2 regions of the Spirillospora sp. NPDC047418 genome follow, and region 2 is predicted to be linked to the other one. Evidence: riboswitches for the same ligand, from Rfam matches in the RefSeq annotation. Region 2 holds a riboswitch; the other holds the start of a gene.
What was found. Region 2 has a riboswitch for glycine ahead of gcvT (glycine cleavage system aminomethyltransferase GcvT). Riboswitches for the same ligand answer to the same signal wherever they lie in the genome.
Positions count from the first base shown of each region.

Region 1 (10,109 bases), on a different contig from region 2:
GGCGGCCAGATAGCCGACGTCCAGGCTGGTCACCTGCGGGATGACGATGTAGGCGGCGAACGACAGGGCCACCACGCTGACGATCGTCCGGGGGCGGAACCGCTCCAGCCGGGCCGGCGCCGCCTCCACCTCCGGCTTCAGCCGGACGATCTGCTCGCGGATCCGGGTCAGCAGCTCCCGGTCGCGGCGCAGCGCCTGCCTCGTCGCCCGGGACAGCGCGACCCGCTGCAGCAGCGGCACCGCGCCGCCCAGGGCCTCCTCGCCCAGCACCGCCGCGGCGGTCCGCACCGCCCGCTCCGGGCCGGTCCGCAGCGCCAGCGTGGTGAGCAGCTGCGCCAGGTCGAGCCGCAGCGCGAGATCGCCCGCCGCCGTCTCCCCGGCGCGCAGGTCGGTGACGTAGGCGAGGCCGTCCGCGCCGATCAGCAGCGCGCCGCCCTCCAGCCGCCGGTGCGCGAGCCGGCCCGCCTGCAGCGACCGGAACTGCCGCCACACGTCGGTCAGCAGATCGTCGGTGATCTCCTCGGCCGGGACGTCGCCGAGCCGCCGCCCCGGCACGTGCTCGTAGGCCAGCAGCGCCGCCTCCGTGCCGACCTCGCAGGTGCCGGTGAGCCGCGGGGTGCGGACGCCCGCCGCGTCCACCGCGTACGCCATCAGCGACTCCTGCTCCAGCGACCGGCGCAGCGACCGCAGCGTCCGCCCGGTCGTGGCGCCGCGCAGCCGCAGCATCCGCCAGATCCGGTACAGCAGCCCGGCGGTCTGCTGGTCGCGGTCCAGGACGCGGACCTCGAGGTCCCAGTCGCCGTGGACGCCGCGGCCGGCGGGCGGGCGGGCACCGTACCCGGCGCCGGTGCCCGGGGCCAGGACGACGCCGTAGCGGCGGCCGTCCTCGGTGTCGTCGGACGGCTCGTCCAGCCGCGCGCCCCGCTTGGGCCGCAGCCCGAGCCGCTCCAGCGACGCGACGACCGCCGCCCCCGGCGGCCGCGGGTTCGGGGTGCCGACGGCGTACAGGGTGCCGTGGCCGATGGCGCGGCCGAGCAGGTAGGTGGCCGCGAGCGCGGCGACGGAGGCGTAGGAGGCGGTGAGCCCGGTCAGCGCCGCCAGCCCGATCATGGTCCAGGTCGCGGCCTGCCAGCGGGTGCGGCCGGCCATCCCGACCGCGCTGACGAACGCGATCACCGGCGCGATGTCGGTGTGCACGGGCGCGGTCTCGGTGCCGCCCCAGATCAGCGAGTCGAGCACGCCGCCGGGCGCCGCCCGCACCACCAGGTCGTCCAGCCCCACCGTGAGGCCGAACGCGATCACGGCGGCCAGCAGCGCGATCGCGACCCGCGTCCCGTCCTTGTGGAACAGCCGCTCGACCGCGAACGCGATCGGCGCGGCCAGCACCCCGAAGCTGGACACCAGCGTCGCCAGCGTCAGCAGCAGCCGCGGCGCGTGCGCGGTGCCCTGCGCGATGTCGGTCTGCAGGCCGTGCGTGGTCTGCTGCGCGATCGACACCAGCAGCATCACCGCGGCCAGCCCCACCACCGAGCCGGCGAACCTGATCGCGTCGCCCGGCCGCCGGATCCGGTCCGGCTGGGCGGGCTCGTCGACGGGCACGCCGGCGGTCGCGCCGTGCCGCGGGCGCACCGTGCCGTCGCGGGTCTGTGTCACGCCGTACCGCCGCCCCGACCGTCCGTCATCGTGATCAGCGTCCCAGAACCGGCGGCGCGCCGTCGAGTGCCGGGCCGGCGTCCGGCCGGTCGCGCGTGCACCCCGCAGCCCCATCTCCGCCCCCGTGGCCCGAGGTCCGTCTTGTCCCAGGTGAGTGAGCACATCGTACCGGCCGGTACGACCCGGGGGCGGCGCGGCCGGCCCCGTGTCCGGGCGGCGGGAGGGGCTCCGGCCGGGCCGGGGCGGGACGACGGCCGGGATCGGTCTTTGGGTAGGGTTTCGCTAGGACATGCCGTCGACCCTGTGCGGGAGAGACCCCACGCGGCCAGCGTGGGGCGCCGAAGGGGCAACCTCCCCGGAACCTCTCAGGCAAAAGGACCGCTCGGGCGAGGCACCTCTGGAAAGCAGGCGTCGATCCCCGCTGCCGGGGAAGGCGGCTCACCGAAGGGGAAACCCCGCCGCGCGGGTGAAGCTCTCAGGTGCCGATGACAGAGGGGGAGACCTGCCGCCGGCCCGCGCCGGCGGCCGACCTGAGCGACCGCAGCAGCCAGGAGGCCCTCCATGACCGCCCAGTTCTTCGCCCCCGTGGCCGCGCCGCAGCATCCGCGTTCGGCGTTCGCCGACCGGCACATCGGCCCCGGCCCGGACGAGCAGGCCCGGATGCTGGCCGCCATCGGCTACTCCGGCGCCGAGGCGCTGATCGACGCCGCCGTCCCCGCCGCGATCCGCACCGCCGCCCCCCTGGCCCTGCCGTACGCGCTGAGCGAGCCCGCCGCGCTGGACCGGCTCCGCGAGCTGGCGTCCCGCAACACCGTGCTGACGTCCATGATCGGGCTCGGCTACCACGGGACGACCACCCCCGGCGTGATCAAGCGGAACGTCCTGGAGAACCCCGGCTGGTACACCGCCTACACCCCCTACCAGCCGGAGATCTCCCAGGGCCGGCTCGAGGCGCTGCTGAACTTCCAGACGGCGGTCGCCGACCTGACCGGGCTGCCCGTCGCGAACGCGTCCATGCTGGACGAGGCGACCGCCGCCGCCGAGGCGATGGCCCTCGCGCACCGGGTGTCCGGGCGCCGGGAGCCGGGGACGTTCCTCGTCGACGCCGACACGCTGCCGCAGACGATCGAGGTCGTCCGGACCCGCGCGGTCCCGCTCGGCATCGAGGTGGTGACCGCCGACCTGTCCGGCGGGCTGCCCGACGGCGACTTCTTCGGCGTGCTGCTGCAGTACCCGGGCGCGTCCGGGGCCGTCCGCGACCTGGCGCCGGTCATCGCACGGGCGCACGAGCGCGGCGCCCGGGCGGTCGTGGCCGCGGACCTGCTCGCGCTGACGCTGCTGCGCCCGCCGGGGGAGTCCGGCGCCGACATCGCCGTGGGGTCCGCGCAGCGGTTCGGCGTCCCCTACGGGTTCGGCGGCCCGCACGCCGGCTACATGGCGGTCGGCGAGGGCATCCAGCGGCAGCTTCCCGGGCGGCTCGTCGGCGTGTCCGTCGACGCGGACGGCGCGACCGCCTACCGGCTGGCGCTGCAGACCCGCGAGCAGCACATCCGCCGCGAGAAGGCCACCAGCAACATCTGCACCGCCCAGGTGCTCCTCGCCGTGATGGCGGGCATGTACGCGGTCTACCACGGCCCCGAGGGGCTGGCCGCGATCGCGCAGCGCACGCACCGCCGCGCCGCCGAGATCGCCGCCGGGCTGCGCGCCGGCGGCGTGGAGGTCGTGCACGGCGCGTTCTTCGACACCGTGCTCGCCCGCGTGCCCGGCCGGGCCGCCGAGGTCGTCGCCGCCGCCCGCCAACGCGGGATCAACCTGCGCCCGGACGGCCCCGACCGGGTCGGGATCGCCTGCGACGAGACCACCCTGCCCGAGCACGTCACCGCCGTCCTGGCGGCGTTCGGCGCCGCCCCCGCCGGCGACGCCGCGGAGGCCATCCCGGACGCGCTGCGCCGCGAGAGCCCCTACCTGACCCACCCGGTCTTCCACGCGCACCGGTCCGAGACCGCGATGCTGCGCTACCTGCGCCGCCTCCAGGACCGGGACATCGCGCTCGACCGCTCCATGATCCCGCTCGGCTCCTGCACGATGAAGCTGAACGCCACCGCCGAGATGGAGCCGATCACCTGGCCGGAGTTCGCGGACATCCACCCGTTCGCGCCGATCGACCAGGCCGCCGGCTACGTCGAGCTGATCGGGGAGCTGGAGGGCGCGCTCGCCGAGATCACCGGATACGCGAAGGTCTCCGTCCAGCCGAACGCGGGCTCCCAGGGCGAACTGGCCGGGCTGCTGGCCATCCGCGGCTACCACGCGTCCCGCGGCGAGGAGCACCGCGACGTGTGCCTGATCCCCTCCTCGGCGCACGGCACCAACGCCGCCAGCGCCGTCATGGCGGGGATGCGCGTCGTCGTGGTGAAGTGCGACGAGGGCGGCAACGTCGCGCTCGACGACCTGCACGCCAAGATCGACCGGCATCGCGGCCGGCTCGCCGCGATCATGGTGACGTACCCGTCCACGCACGGCGTCTTCGAGGAGACGATCACCGACGTGTGCGCGGCCGTGCACGAGGCCGGCGGCCAGGTGTACGTGGACGGCGCCAACCTCAACGCCCTCGTCGGCCTGGCCCGTCCCGGCGAGTTCGGCTCGGACGTCTCGCACCTCAACCTGCACAAGACGTTCTGCATCCCGCACGGCGGCGGCGGCCCCGGGGTCGGCCCGATCGGCGTCCGCGAGCACCTCGCCCCGTTCCTGCCGAACCACCCGCTGCGCGGGGAGGCCGGCCCGGAGACGGGGGTCGGTCCGATCTCCGCGGCACCGTGGGGGTCGGCGGGCATCCTGCCGATCTCCTGGGCCTACATCGCGATGATGGGCCCGGACGGCCTGCGCGCCGCCACCGAGGGCGCGATCATCGGCGCCAACTACCTCGCCGCCCGGCTCGCCCCGCACTACCCGATCCTCTACACCGGCCGGAACGGCCTCGTCGCGCACGAGTGCATCGCCGACCTCCGCAAGATCACCAAGGAGACGGGGATCACCGCCGAGGACGTCGCCAAGCGCCTCATCGACTACGGATTCCACGCCCCGACGCTCTCCTTCCCCGTCGCCGGAACCCTGATGATCGAGCCGACCGAGTCCGAGGACCTCGCCGAGCTCGACCGCTTCTGCGACGCCATGATCGAGATCCGCCGGGAGATACGCCGGGTCGCCGACGGCGGCTACGACCGCGAGGACAACCCGCTGAAGAACGCCCCGCACACCGCCGCCTGCCTGATCTCCGACGACTGGAAGCACGCCTACACCCGCGACGAGGCCGCCTACCCCGTCCCGTCCCTGCGCGAGGACAAGTACTGGCCCCCGGTCCGCCGCATCGACCAGGCCTACGGCGACCGCAACCTCGTCTGCTCCTGCCCGCCCCCCGAGGCCTTCGAGGACTAGCGGTCCGCGCCGCCGCCCGCCCCCGCCGGGATCCGATTCGTGATCTTGGTGGGGGTTTCGGGGTGTCGTCGCGGGACGCGGCGGGGGCGGGTCGCTAGTCTCGGTGCGGACTTCCAGAAGCCGCAGAGGGCAGAGGCCGATGAGCGAGTTGCCGGACGAGACGTCCGACCCGGCGCAGATGTGCGAGGAGGCCCGCGGCCTCGCCGAGAACGGCGAGGCCGGGCGGGCGGCGCTGCTGTTCGAGAAGGTGCTGGCCATGGGCGAGACGCCCTGCCGGGCGCGGGCGGCGCTCGGCCTCGCCGTCGTCCTCGACGACGCCGGGGAGGTGGCCCGGGCCCGGGAGGCCGACGGGGTCGCGATCGCCACCGGCGACCCCGAGTACGGGCCGCGCGCCGCCTACCACCTGGCGCTCACGCACGAGCGGGCCGGGGAGCCCGAGCGGGCGGCGTCCGCGTGGGGCGCGGTCGTCGACTTCGGCAACGCCGCCTACCTGCCGCCCGCCCGCCTGGCGCTGGCCCGCATCGCCGACGACGCCGGCGACTTCGACGCGGCGCGCGAGCACTGGGAGGCGGCGATCGGGACGGGCGACGCCGAGTACGGGCCGCTGGCCGCGCACGACCTCGCGCAGCGGCTGCTGGAGCGCGGCGACCCGGCCCGGGCCCAGCGGGTGCTGGCCGCCGGGCTGCGGCTGATCGACCGCGAGACCGCGCCGCACGCGTACGCGCGGCTCGCCGTCGCGCTCGGCATCTCCTACCTCGACCAGGCCATCGGCGCGTTCGGCGCGGCGCTGGCGGCCGAGCCGTCCGATCCGGAGGCCGGGCCGCTGGCCACCGAGCTGCTGGCGCGGACGCTGCCGCTGCGCGGGCGCGGCCCCGAGGCGGGCGAGGTGTGGCGGCGCGGGCTGGCCGACCCGGGCATCGCGCCGCAGGTCCGGGCCAGGATCCGCCGCGACTTCGGCGAGGAGGACGGCGAGCCCGCCGACCTGTGGTGGGAGCCGGTCGTCGAGCAGGCCGTGTCGGAGGGGACGCTGCCCGCGCTCGCCGGCGAGGCGTTCGGCGCCCTCGACCACATGTACGCGCTGCTCGCCGTCCGGTACGCCGAGCGCCGCGCGGACGACGCCCACGAGGTGCTCGGCGGTGCGGTGCGGGTGCCGAGCAGCTACCTGTGGGGCCCGCTGCTGCACGAGAGCTTCGCCGAGCGGTTCCGCCTGGCGATGGGCACGCCCGTCCCGGACTGGCCGGACGCCTAGTCGGCGAGGGCGCGCTGCGCGATCACCCCGGTGATGCGGGCCCGGACGAGGTACTCGGCGGGGACGGCGTTGCGCGCCCCGAACTCCTCGGCCCGGCCGGCGCCCATGTAGCGGCCGCCGATCGCGGTCGCCCAGCGGCGCATCTCGTCCAGGTCGCCGACGAGGGTCGCCTCCGCCTGGATCTGCACGAAGGAGTACGGCGGGGCCTGGTCGTCCACGCAGACCGACAGGCGCGGGTCGCGGGCCAGGGCGCGGCCCTTGACCGTGTCGCGGCCGGTGTTGAACAGCAGGTCGCCGCCGTCGAGGACGAACCAGATCGGCGTGACGTGCGGTGAGCCGTCCTTGCGGACGACGGCGGCCTTGCCGGTGCGGGTGCCCGCCATGACGAACGCGCGCCATTCGCTCTCCGTCATCTTCTCCATGCGGCCAGTCTGCCGCAAAGATCACCGGGACGGGCCGCTACGGTGGGGCGCATGGAGGTCGTGACGGCGCACGGGCCCGCCGAGGTGCGGCTGGACGAGGCCGCCGGCCCGGCGTTCCTGCTGGTCCTGACACACGGGTCGAACGGGAGCGTGGACGCGCCCGACCTGCTCGCCGTCCGGGAGACGGCGCTCGGCCTCGGCGGCGCCGTCGCGCGGGTGACGCAGCCGTTCCGGTTCGCGGGCCGCCGGGCGCCCGGCTCGCCGGTCAAGCAGGACGAGGCCTGGCTGGAGATCATCGGCCTGGTCCGGAAGGGGTTCGCGGACGTCCCGCTCGTCCAGGGCGGGCGGAGCAACGGCGCGCGGGTGGCGTGCCGGACCGCGGCGGCGGCCGGGGCGGCCGGCGTGCTGGCGCTGGCGTTCCCACTGCACCCGCCGGGCAGGCCGGACAAGACGCGGGTGGACGAGCTGCGCTCGGCCGGGGTGGACGTCCTCGTCGTCAACGGCGACCGCGACCCCTTCGGTGTTCCGGACGAGGCGGACGCCGCCCACGTGGCGGTGCTGGCGGGGGAGCGGCACGACCTGAACAAGGACCCCGCCGCGGTCGGCCGGGCGGTGGAGCCGTGGCTGCGCGCGTGGGCGGCGGGATGACCGGCGGGGTGACCGGCGCCGGACATGCGAACGGCCCGTCCGCGCGGACGGGCCGGGAGCGGTAGGCCGCTCCGGGCCCGGTGCGGGCCCGGAGGTCAAGGGCGGGGTGAGCGTTGCCCCCGAGGATGATCACCCGTTTGAACTAGTCCCCCGTGGGACCGCTCAAGCGGCGGACGGCGCCTGCAGGTCCGTCGGCCGGTGCGGTGCGATGACTTCCCCGTCGGGCAGCAGCTCACCGGTGTCCTCGAAGAGCACGACGCCGTTGCACAGCAGGCTCCACCCCTGCTCGGGGTGGGCGGCCTGCGTCCGGGCGGCGTCGCGGTCGGGTGCGTCGTGCGAGGGACAGGGCGGCTGGTGCGGGCACATGGTGTGCCTCCGGTTCGACTACTGGTCGGTCGTGGCTTTCCTTAATTGACGCACCCCAGTGTGGAGTGGTTCGCCCCTATCGGCTATAGCCCGTTGGGACGGTTGTCCGTTGGTACGCGAGTACCGGGCGGATGTGACCACCCTCACTCCGAGGTGCCAGGCACAGGGTCCCTCCCGCGAGATGACGGACGGAGAACGACACGCCGACGGGACCGGAACCCCTACGATGTCGCACGGGGAACGCCTCAGGGCGTAGGGGGAGTGAGGCCGATGCGTGTCGCGTTGTCCGTCGCATGCTTCGATGACGCGCTGTTCCCCGATGCGGGGAGGGCCGTGACCGTCCTTTTGGAACGTCTAGGCCATGAAGTGGTATTCCCGCCGGGGCAGACGTGCTGCGGGCAGATCCACTGGTCGGCGGGATACCACCGCGAGGCCGCCGATCTCGCCCGCGCGTACACCGCCGCGTTCGCGGGCGGCGACGTCGTGGTCGCGACGTCGGCGTCCTGCGCCGCGGCCGTCCGGGACGCCTACCCGCGGATCGCGCGGGCCGCCCGCGATCCCGGCCTGGCCCGCGCCGCCGAGGGCCTCGCCGTCTACGAGCTCACCGAGTTCCTGGTGGACGTCCTCGGGGTCACCGATGTCGGCGCGTACTTCCCGCACCGGGTCACCTACCACCCGTCCTGCCGGTCGCTGCGGGCGCTGCGGGCCGGCGACCGGCCGCTGCGGCTGCTGCGCGCGGTCGGGGGCATCGACCTGGTGGAGCTGCCCAACGCGGAGGAGTGCTGCGGGTTCGGCGGTGCGTTCGCGATGAAGAACGCGGACGTGTCGGTCGCGATGGTCGCCGACAAGGTCAGGCACATCCGCGGCACGGGCGCGGACGTGGTGTGCGCGGTCGACGACTCCTGCCTCGCGCACATCGGCGGGGCGCTGTCGCGGCTGCGCGCCGGTGTCCGCACCCTGCACCTGGCCGAGATCCTCGCCTCGGCGGGGCCGTCGTGACGGGCGCGCCGCAGGGTCGGCCGCAGGGCGGGCCGGTCCCGCTGCCGATGCCGAAGTTCGCCGCCGCGGCCCGGCCCGCGCTGGCCGATACCGGCGCGCGCCGCAACCTGCGCGGCGCGACCGCGGTCCTGCGCGAGCGGGCGGCCGCCGCGTCCGGCGAGCCCGCCGACTGGGCGGAGCTGCGCGAGGCGGGCCGCGCGATCGGGGAGGCGGCGCTCCGCGACCTGGACGTGCACCTGGAGGAGCTGGAGCGGGCCGTCACCGAGGCGGGCGGCACCGTGCACTGGGCGGTGGACGCGGCCGAGGCGCGCCGCGTCGTCACCGGGCTGGTGCGGGCGGCCGGGGCGACGGAGGTCGTGCGGGCGGCGTCGCTGGCGGTCCGGGAGGCCGGCGTGGACGCCGCGCTGGCCCGCATGGGGGTGGCCGTCCGCGAGACGGCGCTCGCCGACCTGGCCGTGCGGCTCGGCGAGGACGAGCCGTCCCACCTGCTGTCGGCGGCCGCGCACCGCGACCGCGCGCAGATCAGGGAGCTGTTCCGGCGCGGGATGCCCGCCGCCGGGGCCGGCCTGCCCGACGATCCGCAGGCCCTGGCCGCGGCGGCCCGCGCGCATCTGCGGGAGCCGTTCCTGCGCGCCGGCGTCGCGATCACCGGCGCGAACTTCCTGGTGGCCGAGAGCGGCACGGCCGTGGTGGTGGAGTCGGAGGGCAACGCGCGGATGTGCGTGACGCTGCCGGAGACGCTGATCTGCGTCGCCGGTATCGACAAGGTCGTCCCGACATGGGATGACATGGAGGTGTTCCTCCAGCTGCTTCCGCGCTCGTCGACCGGTGACCGGATGACGCCGTACGTCTCGTCCTGGACGGGCGTGACACCGGGCGACGGGCCGCGCGCGTTCCACCTCGTCCTGCTCGACAACGGCCGCACCAGGGCCCTGGCCGACGAGGTCGGCCGCGCCGCGCTGCGCTGCATCCGCTGCTCGGCCTGCCTGAACGTCTGCCCCGTCTACGAGCGCACGGGCGGCCGGCCGTACGGCCCGGTCTACCCGGGGCCGATCGGCGCGATCCTCACCCCGCAGCTGCGCGGCGTGGAGGGCGCGGCGGCGGCGTCGCTGCCGTACGCGTCGACGCTCTGCGGCGCCTGCGCCGACGTCTGCCCGGTGAAGATCGACATCCCGGACGTGCTGGTCCACCTGCGCGGCAAGGTCGTGGAGTCGCGCCGCCGGCGGCCCGTGCCGACCCCGGAGATGGTGCTGATGCGCGGCCTGGCCTGGACGATGGGCGACCCGCGCCGGCACGAGGCCGCGGTGCGGCGCGGCACCCGGTGGGCGCGGCTGCTGTCG
Region 1 covers NZ_JBEYTW010000028.1:43,524-53,632, forward strand. Annotated here, with positions in the region: gene ABZ806_RS19410 (lysylphosphatidylglycerol synthase transmembrane domain-containing protein) at 1-1,653, opposite strand, end outside; glycine riboswitch at 1,950-2,044, shown strand; glycine riboswitch at 2,045-2,155, shown strand; gene gcvP (aminomethyl-transferring glycine dehydrogenase) at 2,215-5,085, shown strand; gene ABZ806_RS19420 (tetratricopeptide repeat protein) at 5,225-6,334, shown strand; gene ABZ806_RS19425 (PPOX class F420-dependent oxidoreductase) at 6,331-6,756, opposite strand; gene ABZ806_RS19430 (alpha/beta hydrolase family protein) at 6,808-7,404, shown strand; gene ABZ806_RS19435 (DUF5999 family protein) at 7,567-7,770, opposite strand; gene ABZ806_RS19440 ((Fe-S)-binding protein) at 8,041-8,769, shown strand; gene ABZ806_RS19445 (lactate utilization protein B) at 8,817-10,109, shown strand, end outside.
Region 1: linked by a shared signal. The riboswitch ahead of gcvP (aminomethyl-transferring glycine dehydrogenase) and the one ahead of gcvT (glycine cleavage system aminomethyltransferase GcvT) in region 2 are both predicted to bind glycine.

Region 2 (10,109 bases):
GGATCTCCTCCAGCGCGGCGCCGCGCGCCGACTCGATGAGGCCCTGCCACGGGCCGGTGCTGATCTGCCGGACCTGCCCGGGGGCGTCGCCCTTGCGCGGCGGCAGCATCCCGATCATGCGGATGTAGCCGCCGAGCGGGATCCACTTGACGCCGTACTCGGTCTCGCCTTTGCGCTTGGACCACATGGTCGGGCCGAAGCCGACCATGAACTGGGTCGTCCGCACCTTGAAGAGCTTGGCGAACGAGAAGTGGCCGAGCTCGTGCAGCGCGATGGACACCAGCAGGCCGAAGAACAGGATCAGCATCCCTGCCAGGTAGACCATCCGGCAATGCCCCTCAGCTAGTGCGCCCGCGCTCAGCACGGGTGATCTCGACGACCAACTTAGAGTACGTGATCGGCCCCGGTCCGGTTTAAGTCAACCGAGGAAGCCGCGCAGGAGGGCGGCCGTGCCCTCCAGGTGCTCGGCGACAGCCCGGCGGGCGGCCTCCGGGTCGCCGGCGAGGACGGCGTCGACGATCGCGGCGTGCTGGAACGACGCGTGCTCGATGTTCGGGCCGAGCACGGGGATGGCGTTGAGCAGGTCGGTGACCCGCATCCGGGCGTCCGCGCAGGCCGCCGACAGCAGCGCCGACCCGGTCATCTCGGCGACCGTGAGATGGAAGAGCGTGTCGAGGCGACGGTACTCCTGCGGCCCTGCCGCGTTTAGCTCGGCCAGCCGGGTGCGCAGCGTCGCGCGCTGCGCCTCGGTCAGCGGGGTCGTGGCGAGGATCTGCGCGGCACCGGTCTCCACGGCCATGCGGAAGGTGAGCGTGTCGTTGAGGCCGTCGCCCATCTGCGCCAGCGCGCGCTTCAGGTCGGACTGGCGGGGCTTGGGGCGCGTGTAGGTGACGAACGTCCCGCCGAACCGTCCGCGCCGCGACTCGACGTACCCCTCCTGCTGGACGGCCCGGATCGCCTCCCGCAGCGTGACGCGGCTCACCCCGAGCAGCGGCGCCAGCTCGCGCTCGGGCGGCAGCCGCTCGCCCCGGTCGACGACGCCGAGCTTGATCGCCTGGAGCAGCCGCTCGACGGTCTCCTCGAACGCGTTGCCGGCCCGGACCGGACGGAACACCGCGCTGTGCGCGAGGTCGGGCAGGGCGCTCGCCGCGGGGTCGGGCAGGTCCGGCGGGTCCGGGTCCGGCTCGGTCATGACCGTCCTTCGGGCCGCGGGGAGTCTGAAAGGTCCACGTTACATGCGCGTCTCATCGCGATCAGGGTCTTGACGGGAGGCCGCCCGTAAATATTAATGGTCTGTCGTTAGCCCATTAAGGGCGGCACGAACCCCCTGGACGAGGAGGTGCTCGTGAGCATCGACGAGCACAAGGCTTCCGCCGGCCCCGACCCCATGTCCGACGACGAGAAACGGCTGCACGAGCTGGGCTACGCCCAGGAGCTCAGCCGGTCCATGTCCGCCTTCTCCAACTTCGCCGTCTCGTTCACCATCATCTCGGTGCTGAGCGGCTGCCTGACGTCCTACACGATCGGCCTGCGGGGCGGCGGCCCCGTCGTCATCACCTGGGGCTGGCTCGGCGTCGGCGCCATGACCCTGCTGGTCGCGCTCGCCATGGCCGAGGTGTGCTCCAGCTACCCGACCGCCGGAGGCCTCTACTACTGGGCCGCGAAGCTGGCCAAGAAGAACGGCCCCGCGTGGTCGTGGTTCACCGGCTGGTTCAACTTCATCGGCCAGGTCGCCGTGACCGCGGCCATCATCTACGGGTCCGCCGCGTTCCTGAACCCGCTGCTCGACCTCCAGTTCGGGTTCGACGTGTCGCTGGGGCACACGTTCGTGCTGTTCGCGATCCTGCTCGTGGTGCACGCCCTGCTGAACCAGTTCGGCGTGAAGATCGTGTCGCTGCTGAGCAGCGTCAGCGTGTGGTGGCACGTCCTCGGCGTCGCGATCGTCGTCGGGGTGCTGGCGTTCAAGCCGTCCCACCACCAGACGGTCGGGTACGTGTTCACCGAGTTCGTCAACGAGACCGGCTGGCAGTACGGCATGTACGCGGCGCTGATCGGGCTGCTGCTGTCGCAGTACACACTGACGGGATACGACGCGTCCGCGCACATGACGGAGGAGACGCACGACGCGGCGCGGTCCGGGCCGAAGGGCATCGTGAACTCGGTGCTGATCTCCGTCGTGGCCGGCTGGATCCTGCTGCTCGGCGTCACGTTCGCCATCCAGGACTACGGCAAGGCCCTCGAGGGCGGGCCCGCCGAGATCTTCATCGCGGCGACCGGCGAGACGACCGGCAAGCTGCTGATCCTGGTCTCGTTCGGCGCGCAGTTCTTCTGCGGCATGTCGTCGGTGACGGCCAACTCCCGGATGATCTACGCGTTCTCGCGGGACGGTGCGCTGCCGTTCTCGTCCTTCTGGCACCGGATCAACAAGCGCAGCCGGACGCCCACCAACGCGATCTGGCTGGCCGCCGGCGGCGCGTTCGTCCTCGCGCTGCCCGCGATCTGGAACATCACCGCCTACCTCGCCGTCACCTCGGTCGCGGTCATCGGCCTCTACATCGCCTACGTGATCCCGACGTTCCTGCGGCTGCGGCAGGGCGACGACTTCAAGGCCGGGCCGTGGAACCTCGGCCGCTGGAGCAGGCCGATCGGGACGCTCGCCGTGGTGTGGGTGCTGTTCGTCTCGGTGGTGTTCATGCTGCCGCCCGCGAACCCGATCACCAGGGACTCCTTCAACTACTCCCCCGTCGCGATCCTGGTCGTGCTCGGCGGCGCCGGGCTGTGGTGGCTGCTCTCGGCGCGCACGTGGTTCAAGGGCCCGAAGGTGCAGGGCAGCGCCGAGGAGCTCGCCGCCATCGAGAAGGAACTCGAGCAGCTGGGTTAGGAGAACCGTGACCACATCGCTCACCCTCGACGAGCTGCGCGGGCTGGCGGAGAGCGGCCGGGTCGACACCGTCATCGTCGCGATCACCGACATGCAGGGGCGCCTCCAGGGCAAGCGGCTCTCGTCCCGCTTCTTCCTGGAGGAGGCCGCCGGGCACGGCTCGGACGGCTGCGACTACCTGCTGGCCGTGGACGTCGACATGAACACGGTCGACGGGTACGACATGTCGTCCTGGGACACCGGCTACGGCGACTTCGTCATGCGTCCCGACCTCGGCACGCTCCGGCTGATCCCGTGGCAGGAGGGTGCGGCCCTCGTCCACGCCGACATCGTCGCCGAGGACGGCACCGACGTGGCGCCCTCGCCCCGGCAGATCCTGCGCCGCCAGCTCGCCCGGCTGGCCGAACGGGGCTGGGGCGCCTACGTCGGGACGGAACTGGAGTTCATCGTCTACAAGGACTCCTACGAGGACGCCTGGAACAAGGCGTACCGGAACCTCACCCCGGCCAACCAGTACAACGTGGACTACTCCCTGCTCGGCGGCGCCCGCGTCGAGCCGCTGCTGCGGCGCATCCGCAACGGGATGACGGGCGCGGGCATGTACGTGGAGTCGGCCAAGGGCGAATGCAACCTCGGGCAGCACGAGATCGCGTTCCGCTTCGACGAGGCGCTGCGGACGTGCGACAACCACGTCCTCTACAAGACCGGCGCCAAGGAGATCGCCGCCCAGGAGGGCATGTCGATCACCTTCATGGCCAAGCCGAACGAGCGGGAGGGGAACTCCTGCCACGTCCACCTGTCGCTGCGCTCGTCCGACGGGACGCCCGTCCTCGCCGGGGACGGGCCGCACGGGCTGTCGCGGCTCGGCGCGCACTTCATCGCGGGCCAGCAGGCGTGCCTGCGCGACTACACCCTGCTCTACGCGCCCAACATCAACTCCTACAAGCGGTACCAGCCCGGCTCGTTCGCGCCGACGGCGATCAAGTGGGGCATCGACAACCGGACGTGCGCGCTGCGGCTCGTCGGGCACGGGCCGTCGCTGCGCATCGAGAACCGAGTGCCCGGCGGCGACGTCAACCCGTACCTGGCCGTCGCCGCGATGATCGCGTCCGGCCTGCACGGCATCGACCACGAACTGGAGCTGGAGGAGCCGTTCGTAGGCAACGCCTACACGACGGACGCCGCGACGGTCGTGGGCACACTCCGCGCCGCCGCCGACGACTGGAGCCACAGCTCCCGGGCCCTGGACGCCTTCGGCAAGGAGGCAGTAGAGCACTACAAGAACTACGCGACCGTAGAGCTGAAGGCATACGAAAGGGCGATAACGGACTGGGAGATGTACCGAGGCTTCGAACGACTCTGACGTTGACCTGCGGCGTGTTGTTGTTATGAGCCCCCTCAAAACAACAACACGCCGCAGATCAACGAGGGGAGGAGGGGTGATGGCGGTGTTCGAGGTGGTTGATCCGGCTACCGAGGAGGTCGTTGAGCGGGTGCCGCTCGCCTCTGTTGCGGAGGTTGATTCCGCTGTTGCGGTGGCTCGGCGGGCCTTTGCGGGGTGGCGGGACGTGGCGCCTGGGGATCGGGGGCGGTTGCTGCGGGCGTTCGCCGAGGTCGTGGACGCCCATGTCGACGAGCTGGCCGAGCTGGAGGTGCTCAACGCCGGGCATCCGATCGGGCAGGCGCGGTGGGAGGCCGGGAACCTGCGGGACGTCCTGCGGTACTACGCGGCGGCGCCCGAGCGGCTCGCCGGGCGGCAGATCCCGGTGCCGGGCGGGGTCAACGTCACGTTCGCGGAGCCGCTCGGCGTCGTGGGGGTCATCGTCCCGTGGAACTTCCCCATGCCGATCATGGGGTGGGGGCTGGCGCCGGCGCTCGCGGCGGGCAACACCGTGATCGTGAAGCCGGCCGAGCTGACGCCGCTGACCGCGCGGCGGGTCGGCGAGCTGGCGCTGGCGGCGGGCCTGCCGGAGGGCGTGGTGCAGGTGCTGCCGGGCGCGGGCCCGGTGGCGGGACGGCGGCTGGTCGGGCACCCGGACGTCCGCAAGATCGTCTTCACCGGGTCGACGCGGGTCGGCACCGAGATCATGGCGGCGTGCGCGCCGGGCGTGAAGCGGCTGACGCTGGAGCTCGGCGGCAAGAACGCCAACATCGTGTTCGCGGACGCCGACCTGGAGAAGGCCGCCGCGACCGCGCCCTACGCGGTGTTCGACAACGCCGGGCAGGACTGCTGCTCGCGGTCCCGGATCCTCGTCCAGCGCCCGGTGTACGACCGGTTCATGGAGTTGCTCGAACCGGCCGTGCGGAGCGTCGTGGTGGGTGATCCGCGGGACGCGAAGACCGAGGTCGGGCCGCTGATCAGCGCGGCGCACCGGGAGAAGGTCGCCTCGTACGTCCCCGATGACGCGCCCGTGGCGTTCCGCGGGCCGGCGCCGGAAGGGCCCGGGTTCTGGTTCGCGCCGACCGTGCTCGCCGGGCCGTCGTGCGCGGAACTGCCCGCGTGGCGGGACGAGGTGTTCGGCCCCGTCGTCACCGTCCTCCCGTTCGAGGACGAGGCCGACGCGTTCCGCCTCGCCAACGACACCCCCTACGGGCTGTCCGGCTCGATCTGGACGCGGGACGTCGGGCGGGCCTTCCGCGCCGCCCGCGCCGTCGAGGCCGGGAACCTGTCGGTGAACTCGCACTCGTCCGTCCGGTACTGGACGCCGTTCGGCGGGTTCAAGCAGTCGGGCCTCGGCCGCGAGCTGGGCCCGGACGCCCTCGGCGCGTTCACCGAGACCAAGAACGTCTTCATCGCCACTTCGGAGGAGTAGGTGACATCGATGCAGCGTCTGGAGGGCCGGGTGGCCGTCGTGACCGGCGGTGCGAGCGGCATCGGCCTCGCCACCGCGCGCCGCTTCGCGCAGGAGGGCGCCCGGGTCGTCGTCGCGGACGTCGACGAGACCGCCGGCAAGACCGCGGCCGACGACCTGGACGGCCTGTTCGCCAAGGTGGACGTCACGAGCGAGGAAGAGGTCGAGGCGCTGTTCCGGACCGTCCACGAGACGTACGGGCGCATCGACGTCGCGTTCAACAACGCGGGCATCGCGCCACCGGACGACGACTCGATCCTGGAGACCGGCCTGGACGCGTGGAAGCGGGTCCAGGACGTCAACCTGACGAGTGTGTACCTGTGCTGCAAGTACGTCATCCCGTACATGGTCGAGCAGGGGAAGGGCTCGATCATCAACACGGCGTCGTTCGTGGCGGTGATGGGCGCGGCGACGTCCCAGATCTCCTACACCGCGTCCAAGGGCGGGGTACTGGCGATGTCGCGGGAGCTGGGCGTGCAGTTCGCGCGGCAGGGCGTCCGGGTGAACGCGCTGTGCCCGGGGCCCGTCAACACGCCGCTGCTCCAGGAACTGTTCGCGAAGGACCCGGAGCGGGCGGCGCGGCGGCTCGTCCACATCCCGGCGGGACGGTTCGCGGAGGCGTCGGAGATCGCCGCCGCCGTCGCGTTCCTGGCGTCGGACGACGCGTCCTTCATCACGGCCTCGGAGTTCCTCGTGGACGGCGGCATCTCGGGCGCCTACGTGACCCCCCTTTGATGCGGGCTGCTAAATCGGGCGAGCGTCATTGGCACGTGCCTGAATAGCCGGGCGACGCCCCACCCGCGCATCATGGGCTGATCTCACCCCGTCTGCCCGGAGGTCCACCTTGAAGCGCGGTCACGTAGGCATGCTGGTGCTCGTACTGGCGCTGAGCGGATGCGGCGGCTCCGACGGCGGGGACGCGGGCGCGTCGCCGCCGCCCACGCCGGCGGCCTCCGCACCGGCTTCGGCGCCGTCCGGCGCGTCGCCCGGCCGGGCCGGCACGCCGGCGCCCGAGGTGTCGAGGGCCACCGAGAAGTTCAACAACTGCATGACCAGGCAGGGTGTCGAACTGCCGAGCCCGAACCCGTCGACCACGCCCGACAAGAAGGACCTCGAAAAGATCAAGGCGGCCCTGCGGACGTGCGTGAAGTCGATGTCGGCGTCGCCGCCGCCGGCGGGCTGATCGGCGGGTGGTCGCGGGGCGGGGCCGCTGCTAGATTGGCGGCCAGCCGATGATCCCGTGCGGGAGAGTCCCATGCAGCCGGTGTGGGACGCCGAAGGAGCAAATCCTCCCCGGAACCTCTCAGGCCCACGGACCGCACGGGCAAGGCGACCTCTGGAAAGCGGGGACCCGGTCCCCCGCCGAAGGTGAAAACCCGCCGCCGCGCGGCGGGCGAAGCTCTCAGGCGCAGATGACAGAGGGGGAGGCACCGTAACGCCCGGTGCGCGAGTGGGACGATGGACCACGCGCGCCCGCGACGAAGGAGCCGAACCCATGTCCGCCGACCCGACCGCCGACTCGTCCGCCGATCCGAAGACCACGCCGCTGCACGACGTCCACCGCGACCTCGGCGCGAACATGGTCGACTTCGCCGGCTACCTGATGCCGCTGCGCTACCAGAGCGAGACCGCCGAGCACCAGGCCGTCCGCACCGGCGCCGGGCTGTTCGACCTGTCGCACATGGGGGAGATCTTCCTGTCCGGGCCGGGCGCGGGCGCCGCACTCGACTACGCGCTGGTCGGGAACCTGTCGCCGATGCCGATCGGCAAGGCCCGCTACACGATGATCTGCGCGCACGACGGCGGCGTCCTCGACGACCTGATCGTCTACCGGCTCGCCGACGAGACCTGGATGGTCGTGGCGAACGCCTCGAACACCGACGTCGTCCGAGACGCGCTGGTCGAGCGGGCCGCCGGCTACGAGGCCGCCGTGGACGACCGCACCGACGCGTACGGGCTGATCGCCCTGCAGGGGCCGCGCGCCCAGGAGATCCTCGAAGGGTTCACCGACGCGCCGGTCGCCGACCTCAAGTACTACGCCATCCTCGCCGGACGGGTCGCGGGCGCCGACGCGCTGATCGCCCGCACCGGGTACACGGGCGAGGACGGTTTCGAGCTGTTCGTGGACGCGTCCGACGCCGTCGCGGTGTGGCGGGCGTTCGCCGCCGTGGACGGGGTCGTCCCGGCGGGGCTCGCGGCGCGCGACTCGCTGCGCCTCGAAGCGGGCATGCCGCTGTACGGCAACGAGCTGACCGCCGAGACGACGCCGTTCGAGGCGGGCCTCGGCCGGGTCGTGAAGCTGGACAAGGCGGTCGATTTCGTGGGCAAGACCACCCTGGCGGCGCAGGCGCAGACCCCGCCTGGCCGTAGGCTCGTGGGACTGGTCGCGCGCGGGCGTCGCGCGCCGCGGAAGGGGTACCAGGTCGTCACGTCCGGCGGCACGCCGTGCGGGGTCGTGACGAGCGGCGCCCCTTCGCCCACACTGGGCAAGCCGATCGCCCTGGCCTACCTCGACAGCGGCGTCGAGCCGACGGGCCTGGCCGTGGACGTCCGCGGCCGGCCCGAGCCGGTGGACGTGGTCGACCTGCCGTTCTATACGCGTTCCTGAAAGAGAGAGAATCGTGAGCGTTCCGGAGCAGCTCCGCTACAGCGAAGAGCACGAGTGGGTGTCCGGCCTCGGCGGCGAGGACGGCATCGTCACCGTCGGCATCACCGCGCACGCCGCCGACGCCCTCGGAGAGATCGTCTACCTCGAGCTGCAGCCGGCGGAGGGCGACACCGTCGAGGCGGGCGAGCCGTGCGGCGAGGTCGAGTCCACCAAGTCGGTCAGCGACCTGTACTCCCCGGTCAGCGGCGAGATCACCGCGATCAACGGCTCCGTGGTGGACGAGCCGAAGGTCATCAACGACGACCCGTACGGCGAAGGCTGGCTCTTCAAGGTGCGGATCTCCGACGAGCCGGGCGACCTGCTCGACTCGGCGGCCTACGCGAAGCTGATCGAGGAAGCATGAGCCTCTACGACTCCCTCGCGGCAGCCGACCCGGAGGTCGCCGAGGCCGTCGGCGCGGAGCTGCGCCGCCAGCAGTCCACGCTGGAGATGATCGCGTCGGAGAACTTCGCGCCGGTCTCGGTGCTGGAGGCGCAGGGCTCCGTCCTGACCAACAAGTACGCCGAGGGCTACCCGGGCAAGCGGTACTACGGCGGCTGCGAGTACGTCGACGTCACCGAGCAGCTCGCCATCGACCGGGCCAAGTCGCTGTTCGGCGCCGAGCACGCCAACGTCCAGCCGCACAGCGGCGCGCAGGCCAACACGGCGGTGTACTTCGCGCTGCTGCAGCACGGCGACACGATCCTCGGGCTCGACCTCGCGCACGGCGGCCACCTCACGCACGGGATGCGGCTGAACTACTCCGGCAAGACGCTGAACGTGGTGCCCTACCACGTCCGGGCGGAGGACGGCCTGGTCGACATGGACGAGGTCGCCACGCTCGCGGCGGAGCACCGTCCGAAGATGATCGTGGCGGGCTGGTCGGCGTACCCGCGGCAGCTCGACTTCGCGGCGTTCCGGGAGATCGCCGACTCGGTCGGGGCGCTGCTCATGGTCGACATGGCGCACTTCGCGGGCCTGGTCGCGGCGGGGCTGCACCCGTCGCCCGTCCCGTACGCCGACATCGTCACGACGACCACGCACAAGACGCTCGGCGGCCCGCGCGGCGGGCTGATCCTCGCCCGCGAGGAGTACGGCAAGAAGATCAACTCGGCGGTGTTCCCCGGCATGCAGGGCGGCCCGCTGGAGCATGTGATCGCCGCCAAGGCCGTCTCGCTGAAGATCGCCGCGTCGGAGGAGTTCCGCGACCGGCAGGCGCGGACCGTGGAGGGCGCGAAGCTGCTCGCCGAGCGGCTCCTCGCCGAGGACTCGGCCAAGGCCGGCGTGAAGGTCCTCACCGGCGGGACGGACGTCCACCTCGTCCTGGTCGACCTGGTCGACTCCGAGCTCACCGGACGCGACGCCGAGGACCGGCTGCACGACGTCGGCATCACGGTGAACCGCAACGCGGTGCCGAACGACCCGCGCCCGCCGATGGTCACCTCCGGCCTGCGGATCGGCACCCCGGCGCTCGCCACCCGCGGCTTCACCGCCGCGGACTTCGCCGAGGTCGCCGACGTCATCGCGCTGGCCCTCCAGCCGTCCTTCGACCGCGACGCCCTGGCCGCCCGGGTGAAGGCCCTCGCCGACAAGCACCCCCTGTATCCGAACCTGTGACGTCTACGCGCCCCCTCCCCCTTCCGGGAGGGGGCGCAGCTACAACGAGGTAGCTCATGGCCATCAGCGTTTTCGACCTGTTCAAAATCGGGATCGGCCCTTCGTCGTCCCA
Region 2 covers NZ_JBEYTW010000031.1:49,280-59,388, forward strand. Annotated here, with positions in the region: gene ABZ806_RS20690 (M50 family metallopeptidase) at 1-325, opposite strand, end outside; gene ABZ806_RS20695 (FadR/GntR family transcriptional regulator) at 419-1,192, opposite strand; gene ABZ806_RS20700 (amino acid permease) at 1,346-2,881, shown strand; gene ABZ806_RS20705 (glutamine synthetase family protein) at 2,889-4,244, shown strand; gene ABZ806_RS20710 (aldehyde dehydrogenase family protein) at 4,324-5,694, shown strand; gene ABZ806_RS20715 (3-oxoacyl-ACP reductase) at 5,704-6,468, shown strand; gene ABZ806_RS20720 (hypothetical protein) at 6,589-6,783, opposite strand; gene ABZ806_RS20725 (hypothetical protein) at 6,782-6,916, shown strand; glycine riboswitch at 6,967-7,062, shown strand; glycine riboswitch at 7,067-7,155, shown strand; gene gcvT (glycine cleavage system aminomethyltransferase GcvT) at 7,229-8,341, shown strand; gene gcvH (glycine cleavage system protein GcvH) at 8,355-8,744, shown strand; gene glyA (serine hydroxymethyltransferase) at 8,741-9,997, shown strand; gene ABZ806_RS20745 (L-serine ammonia-lyase) at 10,054-10,109, shown strand, end outside.